3 regions of the Erwinia sp. SLM-02 genome follow, and region 3 is predicted to be linked to each of the others. Evidence: riboswitches for the same ligand, from Rfam matches in the RefSeq annotation. Region 3 holds a riboswitch; each other region holds the start of a gene.
The links. Region 3 has a riboswitch for thiamine pyrophosphate ahead of thiB (thiamine ABC transporter substrate binding subunit). Riboswitches for the same ligand answer to the same signal wherever they lie in the genome.
Positions count from the first base shown of each region.

Region 1: it holds a riboswitch for thiamine pyrophosphate, as region 3 does, so the genes downstream of both, PGH32_RS22275 (LuxE/PaaK family acyltransferase) here and thiB (thiamine ABC transporter substrate binding subunit) in region 3, are expected to answer to the same signal.
Region 2: it holds a riboswitch for thiamine pyrophosphate, as region 3 does, so the genes downstream of both, thiC (phosphomethylpyrimidine synthase ThiC) here and thiB (thiamine ABC transporter substrate binding subunit) in region 3, are expected to answer to the same signal.

Region 1 covers NZ_JAQISN010000005.1:239,200-244,288, forward strand. The annotation lists gene PGH32_RS22265 (porin family protein) at 1-1,252, opposite strand, end outside; gene PGH32_RS22270 (Slam-dependent surface lipoprotein) at 1,357-2,109, opposite strand; TPP riboswitch at 2,522-2,646, shown strand; gene PGH32_RS22275 (LuxE/PaaK family acyltransferase) at 2,746-3,831, shown strand; gene PGH32_RS22280 (acyl-CoA reductase) at 3,828-5,089, shown strand, end outside.
Region 2 covers NZ_JAQISN010000008.1:15,477-20,565, reverse strand. The annotation lists gene PGH32_RS24170 (bactofilin family protein) at 1-143, opposite strand, end outside; gene nudC (NAD(+) diphosphatase) at 508-1,281, opposite strand; gene rsd (sigma D regulator) at 1,355-1,861, shown strand; TPP riboswitch at 1,998-2,098, shown strand; gene thiC (phosphomethylpyrimidine synthase ThiC) at 2,188-4,137, shown strand; gene thiE (thiamine phosphate synthase) at 4,134-4,778, shown strand; gene PGH32_RS24145 (aminotransferase-like domain-containing protein) at 4,907-5,089, opposite strand, start outside.
Region 3 covers NZ_JAQISN010000003.1:375,894-380,982, forward strand. The annotation lists gene thiP (thiamine/thiamine pyrophosphate ABC transporter permease ThiP) at 1-1,110, opposite strand, end outside; gene thiB (thiamine ABC transporter substrate binding subunit) at 1,086-2,072, opposite strand; TPP riboswitch at 2,111-2,228, opposite strand; gene sgrR (HTH-type transcriptional regulator SgrR) at 2,265-3,929, opposite strand; gene PGH32_RS18600 (MFS transporter) at 4,181-5,089, shown strand, end outside.

The sequences.
Region 1 (5,089 bases), on a different contig from region 3:
CAAACAGGTCGAGATCGCGGTGCCAGACGGCCAGGCTGTAATACTGCTCGTTGTCCCTGCGCCGGATGGAGAAAATATCGCTGTCCGCTTCGTACTGACGGCGGGAAAACGCGCCCATCGCGGAGAAAGATAGTTTCCAGGGCAAATCAACCTGGGCGCCGGTACGCAGCCCGATGCGGCGGTTATTCTCGCTCTGCGTCAGCGTCTGCTGATCCAGCAAGTCCACGCCGCCAAACAGGGAAACCCGCGAGTTCAGCGCGTGGGAAAGGGTGGTGGAGGACAGCCGGTTATGGCCGCGCAGGAACGCATAGTCGCCGTTGTCATAGCCGAGTTTCTGATACTCCAGCGCCTGGCTTATCTGCCAGCGGGGAGAGAGCAGAGTGCTGTATTCCGCACGCACGCCGGGGCCGGAGGAGTAGCTTTCGGTGCCGTACCAACGCTGTTCATAGAACGGTAAAACGGCGAACTGCTGGCGGAAATCACGCCACTGATAGCCAGCGTAAACGCGCCCGGTGACGTCGTCAAAGCGGTGGTTGTTCCAGTAGCTTTTGCCATACACCGTGCCGAGGAAGCGCAGACCGTGCTGATTATACAGCGCCACGTCTTTTTGCAGCGCGCCGCTGAACTGCACGCCCTCACCGCGCTGCGGCAGGCTGTCTTTATTGCGGATAAACAGGCGATCGCCGATGCGTACGGTGTCCCCCGACGAGGCGTTATTCACGTTGCTGTCGTTAAGATAGCTGAGGCTGAAACTCCCCGTAAGCGGGCTGCCCTTGTGAATACGATCCAGGTACTGGGCGATAATCTGCTGAACATTCTCCGGCGGATTGCTGCTCAGCACCCGGCGGAACTGATATTCCGCGGCGTCGGTCTGCCGGTTTTCATACATCGCCCGCGCCAGTTCCAGCCGCACCGCAGCAAAATCGGGGTGGGCGCTGAGTATCGCGCGGTAGTGTTTTATCGCCCGATCGTACTGCCCCTCGCTGCGGGCCAGACCCGCGCGGGCAAAGTGAATCAGTATCTCGTCCGGCTGCGGGGACGCGGCGTAAACCGGTAAAATCGCGCGCACGATCGGCCACTGGCCTTCGTGGACGGCCTGGTCCAGCATCGCTCTGGCCAATTCAGGCTGAGCCGCAAGATCGCTGTTGTTGATGCGCTGCGTACGGCGGCTGTCGCCTGTGGTAGTCGGCTGCGCAAGCCGCTCCAAATGACTGGCGGCGGGAAGATACTGGGTTTCAGGTGGTGCGGCCAAAAGGGGGCTGACCGGGCACAATAATCCCAGCACAGCTAAAGCCCGGACTTTCATAGAAATTACCATCACAGGAAAACCGGCCAGGCGGGCTGGCCGGAAAGGGATTATTTTTTCGTCGCACCAAACGAGGTGTTCTTGGTGGCGTCGTTGAACTGCGCGATGCCACCCAGCTCTTCGGCTGCCGGACCGTTAAAGTGGCCGATAAAGGTGCCGTTCTCGCCGCCGGACTGGGCGTCACCGCTAAAGCCGCCGTTGCTGATTTTGCCCTGCATGGCGACCGCACTGCCGTAATCGGCACCGGCGGCGATGTTGCCGTTAATGGTTTTTGCCGCGAAATCGACGTTGAAGGTGGCGTCGCTGCGGGTGCTTTCGCGCATGCCGCTACCGGCATAGGTCGCCGTGCCCTGAGTCGGTACGTTGGCCGCCAGCGTGGCATCGCCGGTGTAGAACACGTCATGCGTGCCCTTTTCAAAATGCGTCCAGGTGCCGTAGGTGGTGTAGCTCATCGTGCCGCAGCACCAGGACGTGGCGGAAACCTGGGTGCCGTCGGTGCGGGTCAGCATCTGGGTGAATACGCCAGTCACGACGAGACCCGGTTGGCGCATGGTGTATTCACTGCCGTCCGGCGTGGTGTAGGTGTAGCCGGAAATTGTCCCGCCGGTGGCGTAGCTGGCTGCCGGTGAAGTGGGCAGCGTTGGGGTGGTGCCACCGTTATTCTCGCCGCCGCTGCCGTTGTCGGTTTCGCCCGGCGAGGTGGTGACCGGCGGTGCGCTGTCGTCGCCACCGCCACCGCCGCCTCCACCGCAGGCGGTGAGGGCAATAACAGAAAGTAACAAGGTCGTTTTAAAGTTGAACATTAATGAAAGCCCTTTGTTTGTAATAATCCATGTCTTTTTACGTCTTTTTGTATACATAAAGTTACACGGAAAAATTGGTCCTCCCATATAAATAATGCTTACCTGACAGCATTATGAGAATTATCCGAACCTGGCAACGCAATTAATTAAACAGGGAAGCGATAACTCACGAAAAGTGAAGGAGTTGATGAGGTTGAAGACAGAATCAAGGCAGGAATAATCTTATTCTCTGTTTAATAAAATAAACACATCCGTCACCAGAAATATATTATCCATAACCTTCCGGAATTAATTCCCCACCCTGTTTCATTCGCCAGCCGCAGAGAAACGTAACCTTGAGCCTCTTAAACCCGACAGTTTGTGACGAATTGTAATCACCTTGACACCCGGTCCACGCGCGCCCTAGACTGCGCCTTGTTCCAAGGGGTGCCCTGTCAGGGGGCTGAGATTCCACCGGTTTGATACGTTCAAACAGCGTGGTGACCCTCCGAACCTGATCCGGCTAATACCGGCGTAGGGATGCGGGACAATGGGTGCCCACACGCCCTTTTTCCATCTTTGTGCTTTGCAGCGGACAGATCTCGCTCTCCATGCGTTACCGGGGAGCCGTTGCACAATACCAGGATGGAAACGGACATGACCGAAGCGGCAATCATTTCAGCCTTACTGACCTTTCTGCAGCGCGACGATACCACCGACGCCGACTTCAACCGGCTGGCGCTGGATATCTTCAGCTATCAGTTTGAACACAATCTTTCCTATCGTCGCTTTGCCATCCAGCGAGGGCGCACCCCGCTGACGGTAAAAAGCTGGCAGAAAATCCCCGCCGTGCCGATCACCGCCTTCAAGGATCTGACGCTCAGCTGTCGCCCGGTGGAAGAAATCTCCACGGTGTTTATGACCAGCGGCACCACCGGCAGCGTGCGGGGCCGCAGCTACCATCCCACGCTGGAGGTGTGGAAACAGTCAATGCGCCTGAACTTCCGCCGCCGCTTTATGGCCGGAACGGAACGCATCCGCATGGGGATCCTGTTTCCGGATAACCGCGCGCTGCCCAACTCTTCGCTGGCGCACTATCTAACCCTGGCGGTGGCGGAATTTGGTACCGCGGACAGCGAGGTGCTGGTCAGCGCCGACAGCGGGCTGGAACTGCCGCGCCTGTTCGCCGCGCTGGAACATGCGGAAAGCACCGGCGAACCCTATGCGCTGCTGGGGGCCAGCTACAGCTTTGTCCACCTGCTGGATGAGATGCAGCGCCAGCAGCGCCGCTTCCGCCTGCCCGCAGGCAGCCGAATTCTGGATACCGGCGGGTTTAAAGGCCAGTCGCGGGAAATTCAGCCGGACGAATTCTATGATGCGCTGACGGACATGCTTGGCGTACCGCGCAGCCGCTGCATCAATATGTACGGCATGACCGAGCTGAGCAGCCAGTTCTACGACGACGGTAACGCCGTCTGCCCGCCGGTGAAATCCGGCCCGCACTGGATCCGTTCCCGCGTGGTTAATCCGCTGACCGGAGAGGATGTCCCGGAGGGGGAGATTGGCGTACTGGTGCATCACGATCTGGCGCATTTTAACTGCGCGGCCGCCATCCTGACCGAAGATGCGGGCGTGAGGGTGGCAGGCGGTTTCCGGCTGCTGGGCAGGGTGGCCGGGACGGATGCCCGGGGCTGTTCGCTGGCGATGGAGGATTTTCTCCGCGCGGCGCAGGTGACGCCGTGAGGGAGGTCGCCGGTTATCTGCCGGGCCTGGACGCCAGCGAGGTGCAGTGGCGCAGCCTGCACTTCAGCCGCGAGGGCGAACGCCTGGAAGTCTGCGTACCGGAGCTGACCGAAGCGCAGATTGAGGCGCTGTCCACGCACATCCGCCGCCATGCCCGCGACTACCTCAGCACGCTCAGCGTGGTGCAGATCGTGAGCATCATCGACCGGGCGGTGGCGAAGCTGCTGGACCGCAGCCATCCGCTGCGTATCCGTGCCGAACGGCTGCTGCCGGTGGTCACCGGCTATGACACGGAGACGATCCGCCTCGGACTGACCGGCTACCTGAAAACCTTTCGCCAGCCGCAGCTGAAGCGGTTTCTGGCCGAGGATTTTGCCGCTCCGCAAATGCTCGACGATTTCCAGCCACGGCCGAAAGGCGGCTTTGCCCGCGCGTACGGCCCGTCGCTGCTGCTGCATATCTGGGCCGGAAATGTTCCGGGCCTGCCGCTGTGGAGCCTGATCGGCGGCCTGCTGGTCAAGGCCGGAACCCTCGGCAAGCTGCCGGGCAGCGAGCCGCTGATGGCCGGCTGGTTCGCGCAGCTGCTGGCGGAAGTCGACCCGAAACTCGGCGACTGTCTGGCGGTGGTCTGGTGGAAGGGCGGCGAAACGGCCACCGAAAACGCCTGGCTGCGGCAGGCGGATACCGTGCTCGCCTACGGCAGTAACCCGACCCTGGCGGCCATCCGGCAGCGGCTGCCGGTCACCACGCGATTCTTGCCCCACGGCCACAAAATCAGCTTCGGGCTGGTTTCACGCTCGGCGCTGGACAGCCGTAAAGGCCCGGATCTGGCCCGCCGCGCGGCTTTTGACGTGATGCGCTACGACCAGGCAGGCTGCTATTCCCCGCAGATGCTGTTCGTGGAGCGCGGCGGCGTGCAGTCACCGGAGGAGTTTGCCGCCTGTGTTGCCCACGCGCTATCCGCCCTGGAACGCAAATACCCGCGAGGCGCGCTGACGCTGGCTGAACAGAACGCCGTTGCCACCTGGCGCAGTGCGGAGGAAATGCGCGCGCTGAGCGGTGACCGCACGCTGTTTGGCGATCCGGCCGACGGCTGGGCGGTCGTGTACACCCATCAGGCTGAACCGCTGTCGCCTTCTGCGTTCGCCCGCACGGTGAAAATCGTGCCGGTTGACTCGCTGGACGAGGTGACTGGCCTGATCGCCCCGCAGCGCCGATTTTTGCAGACCGCAGGCGTGGCAGCCTCGCCGGAAGAGCT
Region 2 (5,089 bases), on a different contig from region 3:
GACAGACGAAACAGGATGAGGCATCCCATACCGCTAAGGAAAATTAGCATTGATAGCCTGTGCGACAGCAAAAAAGCAATAATACTGCCGATCCAGAGAACCCAGATCCCCCAAAGATAATATTGTGTTTTAGTTTCAAACATACCGACGTCCAACCTACATATGGATCACCCTGATGGATTTTTACCCGCCGAACAGTCAACGCCTGCACAGGAATAAGTCACGTTGCGTTCAAAGGATTTAATAATATATATCAGGAAATGGCACTTTAAGCTTAAAAAAAGCCATCTCTGGTGTCATGAATTAAAAGCGACAGGCGGAGGTAATTGAAAACTATTCCATGTTGCGTGCTTAAAATCTTCCACGATGTGAATCATATTAGAATTTAACGGGGAGATAAACCTAAAGGTCATTATATCTGTACTGAATTAAACACCCTGGCCTCACACAGCAGCGGGCCAGGGTAAACACGAAACCAGACTATTGATCGCCAATCATCCGCAAACTTTATTCTGACTCTGCACGGCACAGCGCGACGGTATCTTCAATTAAACGCCGGGCAATAGTGCCTGCAGGCGGCAGCAGCGGTAAGGCATCGTAGCGATACCAGCCCGCATCCAGCAGCTCTTTGGGGTCGATGTTAATTTCCCCCGAATCATAGTCGGCCATAAAGGCCATCATCAGCGACTGCGGGAACGGCCACGGCTGTGAGGAAACGTAACGCAGGTTTTTCACCTTAATAGACGCTTCTTCCATGACTTCACGCGCAACGGTCTGCTCAAGGGTTTCACCGACTTCAGCAAAACCAGCCAGCACGGTATAGATACCGTTACGGTGGCGGGTGTGCTGCGCCAGCAAAATCTCATCCCCGCGGCGGATGGCGACAATGATACAGGGAGCGATTTGCGGATAGTAGCGCTGGCGGCAGTGGCTGCACAGGCATGCCCATTCGGTTTTACTGTGATGCATCTCATGCCCACAGTAACCACACCAGCGATGTGAGCGGTAAAACTCCGCCAGCTGGATACCCCGACCGACCAGCTGAAACAACCCGGTTTCCTGACCAAGCAGCTGGCGCAGCGATCCGATTTCCTGTGCCCGGCTTTGACAGATCAACCAGACCGTTTCCCCCTGCCATTCACCGATGGGCGATCCTTTTGATCCCGTCAGTCCGAGCGATTCGGCAGATCCTCGCGGAATTTCGCCTTTTGGTAACCAAATTTTATGTTCGTGGCTGACAACCCACCAGCCAGTGTCTACGCTTGATATTTGACGTTCCATAACTTGCTTATCATCCTCAGCTCAAAGACTGGTTTGAGGTCAGGCATTAAAAATAATACTCACGGAGATGAACATGCTTAACCAGTTAGAAAATCTGGCCGCACGCGTTGGCGGCTGCAGTGAACTGGTCGATTTCTGTTTGCTCTCCCGCAAGCAGCTGCTGATTGCCTATTACCAAATGGCCGGTTTAAAGCCTAACAAGGAATCGCAGGCGGCGCTCGATGAAAATGCGCTGGATAATTTCTGTCAGAGCCTGGTGGATTATCTCTCAACCGGTCACTTCACCGCCTATGAACGTTTTATCAAAGAGCTTGAAGGCACCCAACAGCTGGCGCAGGCGGCGTTGATTTATCCCTCTTTACGCGCCAATACCGACCACATTATGCATATTTACGATACGTATCTGGAAAAGGCTATTGAAACGGATAACTCCGTCGATTTCCAGAGAACGCTTTCGCTGGTTGGCGAGGTACTGGCTGAACGCTTTGTGCTGGAAGATAAATTCATCAAGCTGGCTTTAGAAAAAGTGGCTGAAAATCAGAGGACTGAAGATGAGGCGCCCCTTGCCCCTTCCGCCTGATGCGTTATCAGATTGTGAATTGCTTGTAGTTTCCAAATAGCCCCTTTATGCTGAAGGGGCTATTTAGTTTGAGCAAAAAACATTTTGCTTTGACTGAAAACTGATTTTCTGGCGTTCAGGCCAGAATATCGGGCAGCATTTCTTGTCGGAGTGCCCCACGGGGCTGAGACCGTTAATTCGGGATCCGCGGAACCTGTTCAGGTTAACACCTGCGAAGGGAACAAGAGTAAAATCGTCTGTGATGATGCGAAATAAAATGTTTCACATCGTTCAAATTACTCCCGCCTCCAGGCAAGCAACTTTCCCTAATAATTCAGGAATTTGCTATGTCTACCGTTGAAAAACTTCTCGTTGAGAAAAAAACAAACCGCCGCGAACAGCGCGCTGAAGCTCAGCAGTTTATTGATTCCCTGCAGGGTACGGCATTCCCCAATTCAAAACGTATTTATCTGACCGGATCCCGGGACGATATCCGCGTTCCGATGCGTGAAATTCAGCTCAGTCCCACCGTCGTTGGGGGCAGTAAAGATGACCCAACGCTGGAAGAGAATGAACCGGTCCCGGTGTATGACACGGCTGGCCCCTACGGCGATCCGGCCGCCACTATCGACGTGCATCGCGGCATTGAAAAACTGCGCAGCGCCTGGATTAATCAGCGCGCCGATACGGAAGAAATGACCGAACTCAGCTCGGTCTATACCCAGCAGCGACTGGCCGATGAAGGACTGGATCATCTGCGCTTCGACAATCTCCCGCGCCCGCGCCGCGCACTGGCTGGCCGCTGTGTCACCCAGATGCATTACGCACGCCTTGGCGTGATCACCCCGGAAATGGAATATATCGCCATCCGCGAGAATATGGGCCGCGAACGCATCCGGGGTGAAATCCTGCTGCAACAGCATCCGGGCAACGGTTTTGGTGCCAGCCTGCCGGAAAATATCAGCGCGGAGTTTGTGCGCCAGGAAGTCGCCGCCGGGCGGGCGATCATTCCGGCTAATATTAACCATCCGGAATCCGAACCGATGATCATTGGGCGTAACTTCCTGGTGAAAATCAACGCCAATATCGGCAACTCCGCTGTCAGTTCTTCGATTGAGGAGGAGGTTGAAAAGCTGGTGTGGTCAGCACGCTGGGGCGCGGATACGGTGATGGATCTTTCCACCGGTCGCTATATCCATGAAACACGCGAATGGATCCTGCGCAACAGCCCGGTCCCGATCGGCACCGTACCGATCTACCAGGCGCTGGAGAAGGTCAACGGGGTGGCGGAAGATCTTAACTGGGAAATTTTCCGCGATACGCTACTGGAGCAGGCCGAACAGGGCGTTGACTATTTCACCATTCACGCCGGTGTGCTGTTGCGGTACGTGCCAATGACGGCAAAACGATTGACCGGGATTGTTTCACGTGGGGGATCGATCATGGCCAAATGGTGCCTGTCGCACCATAAAGAGAGCTTCCTCTACCTGCATTTCCGGGAAATCTGTGAAATTTGCGCCGCCTATGACGTATCCCTCTCACTGGGTGACGGCCTGCGCCCGGGATCGATTCAGGATGCCAATGACGAAGCACAGTTTTCCGAGCTGCATACGCTGGGAGAACTGACCAAAATTGCCTGGGAGTACGATGTGCAGGTGATGATTGAGGGGCCGGGCCACGTACCAATGCAGATGATCCGCCGTAATATGACCGAGCAGCTGGAGCACTGCCATGAAGCACCGTTTTATACGCTCGGCCCGCTGACCACCGATATCGCGCCAGGCTACGACCACTTTACGTCGGGAATTGGGGCCGCAATGATCGGCTGGTTTGGCTGCGCGATGCTGTGCTATGTAACGCCGAAAGAGCACCTTGGCTTACCCAACAAAGAAGATGTTAAACAGGGTCTGATTACCTATAAAATTGCTGCGCACGCTGCCGATCTCGCCAAAGGCCATCCGGGTGCGCAGATCCGTGATAATGCGATGTCGAAGGCGCGCTTCGAGTTTCGCTGGGAAGATCAGTTCAACCTTGCCCTCGATCCGCATACAGCCCGCGCCTATCATGATGAAACCCTGCCGCAGGAATCCGGTAAGGTGGCGCACTTCTGCTCAATGTGCGGCCCAAAGTTCTGTTCGATGAAGATCACCCAGGAAGTACGCGAATACGCCGCGCGCCAGCAAGCTCAGGCCGTGCCGATTGAGATCGGTATGGCGCAGATGTCTGATGAATTCCGCACTCGCGGCGGTGAACTGTATCACCGTGCCGATGCGCTTAAAACCGAGGAAAATGTATGAGTCGTGGTCCTTTTCCCGCAACCGATGCCCGGCTTGGGCTTTATCCGGTGGTGGAAACCGTAGAATGGATTGCCCGCCTGCTGGATTTTGGTGTGCGCACTATTCAGCTACGCATTAAAGATCGTCAGGATGAGGAAGTAGAGCAGCAGATCGCGGAGGCGATTGCCCTCGGTAAACGTTACCAGGCGAGGCTGTTTATTAACGACTACTGGCGTCTGGCGATCAAACATCAGGCCTATGGCGTTCACCTGGGGCAGGAAGATCTGGATATCGCCGACCTTGATGCGATTCACGCTGCCGGGCTGCGGCTGGGACTGTCTACTCACGATGATGCCGAGCTGGATCGCGCACTGGCCGTTCAGCCTTCGTACATCGCACTGGGCCATGTCTTCCCTACGCAGACCAAAGATATGCCATCTGCGCCGCAGGGGCTGGTCGAACTGACCCGTCACATTCAGCGTTTGCAGGGTGTCTCAACCGTGGCGATTGGGGGTATCAGCATCGATCGCGTCCCGGCAGTGCTGGCAACCGGCGTCGGCAGCGTGGCGGTGGTCAGTGCTATCACCAAAGCGGACGACTGGCAGGCGGCAACCCGCCGGCTGCTGGATCTGATTGAATCTCCGCAAGGCGCTGCACAATAAAATGTAAGGTGTCGCAACGGCGATAAGCAGTCATGAAGCCACGCCGCAGGCCCAGTCTCTGCGGCTTTCCCCCCCGGCGGATGCTGCTATATTCACTGCGCAGGCGGCAGTTCCGCCGTCAGCCAGGGTCAGCGCTGTTCCTTCTCGCTGGCCCTGCCTTCTTCCTGAACGTCTTCGACCATCGTCCGTTCACATACCGGCGAACAGTATTGCATCGCCCTCTCGACGGCAGCACCCAGGATAGCCAGTGCCCGTTCGGTTTTGTCCGTGCAGGTCTGGGCATAGCTCAGCCGCAGACAGTTGCGGTACTT
Region 3 (5,089 bases):
CGTTTGCCCCCAGCGGGGATGCAGGCGCAGGCGCAGTTCCCGGCTACTCCACAGCAGCATTACCGTCAGCACAACGCTCAGCAGCCCGGCGCCCAGCGCAATGCGCAGTGAGGTAAACGTGGCCTGCCAGAGCGCGGGCTGAACCAGCACGCCGCTCACGCCCTGGCGCAGTCCGTCAACGACGACCGCCAGCAGCGGCGGCAGGATCAGCAGCAGCGCCAGCACAATCAGCAGGCCGTCCTGCAGTTGGGCGCGGCGGCTGTCCTCCGGATTTCGCCAGCCGCCGAGGCTGTCGCTTCCCGCCGGCATCGCCTTGTTCAGCCGCTGGCTGAGCAGCACCAGTCCCAGGCAGCAGATCATCTGCAGCAGCGCCAGAAGCGCGGCCCGGCCGGGATCGTAATCAAAGCTCAGCGCCTGAAAAATCGCCAGTTCGATGGTGGTGGCGCGTGGTCCGCCGCCCAGCGACAGTACGGTGGCAAAGCTGGCGAAGCAGAGCATAAAAATCAGCGCGCCGGCGGGCAGGATCTGGCGACGAAGCCACGGCCATTCCACAATGCGAAAGTGCATCCAGCCGCGCAGGCCGAGCTGGGCCGCGAGCTGGCGCTGCTCGCCGGGGATTTGCTGCAGCGCCTGCAGCAGCAGCCGGCTGGCCAGCGGCAGATTGAAGAAGATATGCGCCAGCAGAATGCCCTGCAGGCCATAGGGAGTAAAGGTGTAGTCAATGCCGACCAGCGCGCAGAGCTGAGCCAGCCAGCCGCTGCGGCCATACACGCTGAGGATGCCAAAGACGGCGACCAGCACCGGCAGCACCAGCGTCATCGCGCACAGGCGCAGCAGGCTGCTGCGCCCGGGGAAGCGGCGGCGATAGAGCGCACGAGCCAGCGGGATCGCAGGCAGCACCGACAGCAGGGCGGAGAGCAGCGCCTGCCAGAACGAAAAGCGCAGCACGTGCCAGAGATAGCTGTCTGACAGAATGCTGCGCCAGTCGCTCTGTGGCGCGTTAAACCACAGCGACAGGAAGGCCAGCAGGGCGACGCCGGCCAGCAGCAGAGCCGTCAGACCGCCCGGGATCAGCCAGCCGGGGATCAGCGGCTGACGGCGCGTTGCCATTTACCGATCCACTGGCTGCGCTGGCGGGCGACGTCCTGCGCGCTGTACTGCAGCGTCGTCGCCGGCACGGTGAGCGTATCAAAACCGGCAGGCAACGTGGTTTTGATGGCCGGATACATCCAGTTGCCGGTGGCAATGGTGTTCTGGAACGCCGGGGTCAGCAGGAACTGCATAAATTCCTGCGCCAGCTTCGGCTGTTTGCTGGCCTTAAGCTGCCCGGCCACTTCCACCTGCAGGTAGTGGCCTTCGCTGAAGCTGGCGGCGGCATACTGGTCTTTTTTCTCTTCAATCAGGTGGTAAGCAGGGGAGGTGGTGTAGCTCAGCACCATATCGCTTTCGCCCTTGAGGAACAGGCCGTAGGCTTCGCTCCAGCCTTTGGTCACGGTTACCGTTTTTTGCGCCAGCTTCTGCCACGCCGCCGGAGACTGTTCGCCGTACACCTTCTGCATCCACAGCAGCAGGCCCAGGCCCGGCGTGCTGGTGCGCGGATCTTCATAAATGACTTTCAGCGGACGGTCGCTCTCGACCAGTTCTTTCAGGCTTTTCGGCGGATTTTTCAGCCGGGTTTTGTCATAAACAAAGGCAAACCAGCCATAGTCAAACGGGACGAAGGTGCTGTTTTTCCAGCCGCCGGGTACGTTACTGCTGTCGGTATTCACCTGGCTGGCGGCGAACAGGCCGGTTTTTTCTGCCGCATCCAGCAGATTGTTGTCCAGCCCCAGCACCACGTCGGCCTGGCTGTTTTTGCCTTCCATCCGCAGGCGGTTCAGCAACGACACGCCATCCGCCAGCGCGACAAACTTCAGCTCGCAGTTGCACTGCGCTTCAAAGGCTTTTTTGACCGCCGGGCCGGGGCCCCAGTCGGCGGAGAACGAGTCGTAGGTATAAACGGTCAGCGTGTCTTTCGCGGCAGCGGCGGGCAGCGAGAACAGCACCAGCAGAGGTAAGATTTTTTTTAACACTTTGCGTTCCTTGAAATGAAGATGCGCAAAGGATCTGAGTAAACGGCACTCTCAAATCCCTACGCCGGTATGAGCCGGATCAGGTTCGACGGGTTTTCTCTCAGCGGTATCACTCTGCTGCTGCGCAGCAGGTCATCCGCACCCCGTTGAGAACGGCCTATTCTAGTGAGTTCACTCCACTAACGAAAGCTTTCATGACTCGTCCGGCGGCGCAAACCAGGCGGATTTGAAATCGAACCAGCCCAGCGTGTTCATTCTCACGCCGCGCATGCTGCGCTGGCCGTGCAGCTGCAGCCAGTGATGGAACAGCGGGTGCAGGTAATGATTGTCGATCAGCCGTTTGCTCCAGTCGGCCAGAGGCAGCTTCTGTTCCCGCCAGTGCCGGGCATCCTGATGCCAGTCGATGGGAACGCAGTGGTGCATCAACGGCATTTCGTACAGCAGTGAGAACAGCGAAAACTCCAGCGGCAGCGTAAAGTTGGCGCTGCCCAGCCAGATATCACTGTCGGCATTACCCTGATACCAGCTCTCATAGTCCAGTTCCTGCGTTATCAATTCCACGCCGTGGGCAGCCAGAATCGGCCCCAGCGCGTTGGCGATCCCCTGGTGTTCAATCTGATCGCTGTACCAGGTAATCGTCAGCGAATTCAGCCCCTCGGGCTTATCGGTAATCTCCATATCGTGGCGATGGTGCCAGCGCGGCAGCAGTCCCCAGGCCGGGAACCAGTAACGCTGATAGGCGATGCCGCTGTGGTTGAGCAGGGTAATCGGATTGAAGATTGAACTGAGCCAGCGGCGTACCGCTTCGTTACCGCCCAGCGCGGAACGCTGGTCAAACAGCAGGAAATAGCAGCCTTCTTCCAGCCGGCTCTCCTGGGGATGTTCATCGGTGTTGTCGCTTTGCAGCTTCACGCCCGAGTAAACCAGCTCATCGCTGATTTCAGGCAGCACCCAGATATTGACCTCGTCGATCAGTGCGCGATAGCCAAAATAGTCGTCGAAGGCGCTGATCCGCAGCTGGCTTTGCTGGTTGTGCTCGACGGCATACGGGCCGGTTCCCGACGGCTGACGGGCGAAATTGCGCATAAACGGCCACTCCTTTGGCAGGATCATTGCGCTGACGCTGGCCAGCAGCCAGGGGATCCAGCTGTCCGGATGCTTCAGGTGAATATCCAGCGTCCAGGGCGTTGTGGATTCAATGCGTTCGAAGTGACTGAACAGCGGCTGATCGTTTAAGCGCTGCAGACTGGCGATAACGTCTTCCATATCCAGCTCGCGCCCGTGGTGAAAACGGATCGCCGGGCGCAGGAAAAACCGCCAGTGCAGCGGAGTCAGCTGCTGCCAGTGGTGGGCGATATCGGGTTCGGCTTCCCCGTTTTCCTCATTTATTCGCGCCAGGCCGCTGAATATCTGGCGGGCGAGGTGGGTTTCCGATCGCCGCAGCGGCGTGCCCGGCAGCAAATTGAGCAGCGGCCGGTAGTAAAGAACCCGCAGGATATGTTTTCCCTGGCGGAAACTGCGCCCCAGATGGGACAGCAGCATCTGCCGCACGCGGTTTTTATCACCGACTAACTGCACCAGCTGGTCAATGCGGTCCTGCTCCAGCAGATCCTCCGCACGCTGCTGCTGCAGGGCCAGCCCGGTGTAGAGAAAACTGAGCCGTGACCGCTTGCCGCGTCCGGCTTCCGCCTGCCACTCCAGCCAGCCTGCCTCCTGCATTGCATTCAGCAGGTTGCGCATATGGCGGCGTGAGCAGCTGAGCCGCACCGCCAGATCGTTAAGGGTAGTTTCCTGCGGCTGGCCGTCGCAGTATTGCCAGAGCCGGATAAATTGCTGCTGCAAACGCGGTGAGGACATAAAAGAGGAACTCCGTAGTCAAAGCGGTCAGTTTTTCCTGCCGTATATTACGGCGATAATGGTCACAGATGGAAGAGCGGGAGGCACTCTGCGGAGTGGCGCTTGGCCATCTTTACGTGGCTGAGGTCACTGATTTCTGAGTATGGTGCTGTTCACCAGCCAGCGGGCAAAAATGTCGCTGGCTTTTTTCGTCGTTTCTCTTCTAAGCTTTTGCATTATTTCTCCCTATTTTATGCCAGTGAGGCATTGCTATGAAATCGCTGTTGGCGCGTCATCGTTTTAATCCGGTCTATCTGGCGTTTATGGCGATTACGTTCATGGTCGGCATTGCCGGTGCGCTGCAGGCACCGACGCTGAGCCTGTTCCTCAGCCGTGAGGTGGACGTGCGGCCATTTTGGGTGGGGCTGTTTTATACGGTGAACGCGGTGGCGGGGATTGTGGTCAGCCTGCTGCTGGCGAAGCGTTCCGATAATCGCGGCGATCGCCGCATGCTGATTCTGTTTTGCTGCCTGATTGCCGTGGCGAACGCCGTCCTGTTTGCATTTAATCGTCACTACCTGACGCTGATTACGCTGGGCGTGCTGCTTTCTGCGATAGCCAGCGTGGCGATGCCGCAGATTTTTGCTCTGGCGCGCGAGTATGCCGACAGTTCGGCGCGAGAGGCGGTGATGTTCAGCTCGGTGATGCGTGCGCAGATGTCACTGGCCTGGGTGATCGGGCCGCCGCTCTCCTTCTCGCTGGTACTGAACTTTGGTTTCACGCTGATGTTCAGCATCGCCGCGCTGCTGTTTGTGGTCTGCATCGCGATGATCTGGTTTACCCTGCCGTCGGTGCCCAGAGTGCTGCCGACCACGGCGGTGCCGGTGACGGAAGTTAGCGGCTTAAAGAACACCGATGTCCGGTTGCTGTTTATTGCTTCGGTGCTGATGTGGTCCTGCAACAGTATGTATGTCATTGATATGCCGCTGTATATTAGCAGTACGCTGGGCCTGCCGGACTCGCTGGCGGGTTTGCTGATGGGCACCGCCGCCGGGCTGGAAATTCCGGTGATGCTGCTGGCCGGGCGGTACGTCAGGCGCACCGGTAAGCGCAATATGATGCTGCTGGCGGTTGGCTGCGGCGCGCTGTTTTACCTTGGGCTGGTGCTGTTGCAGAATCGC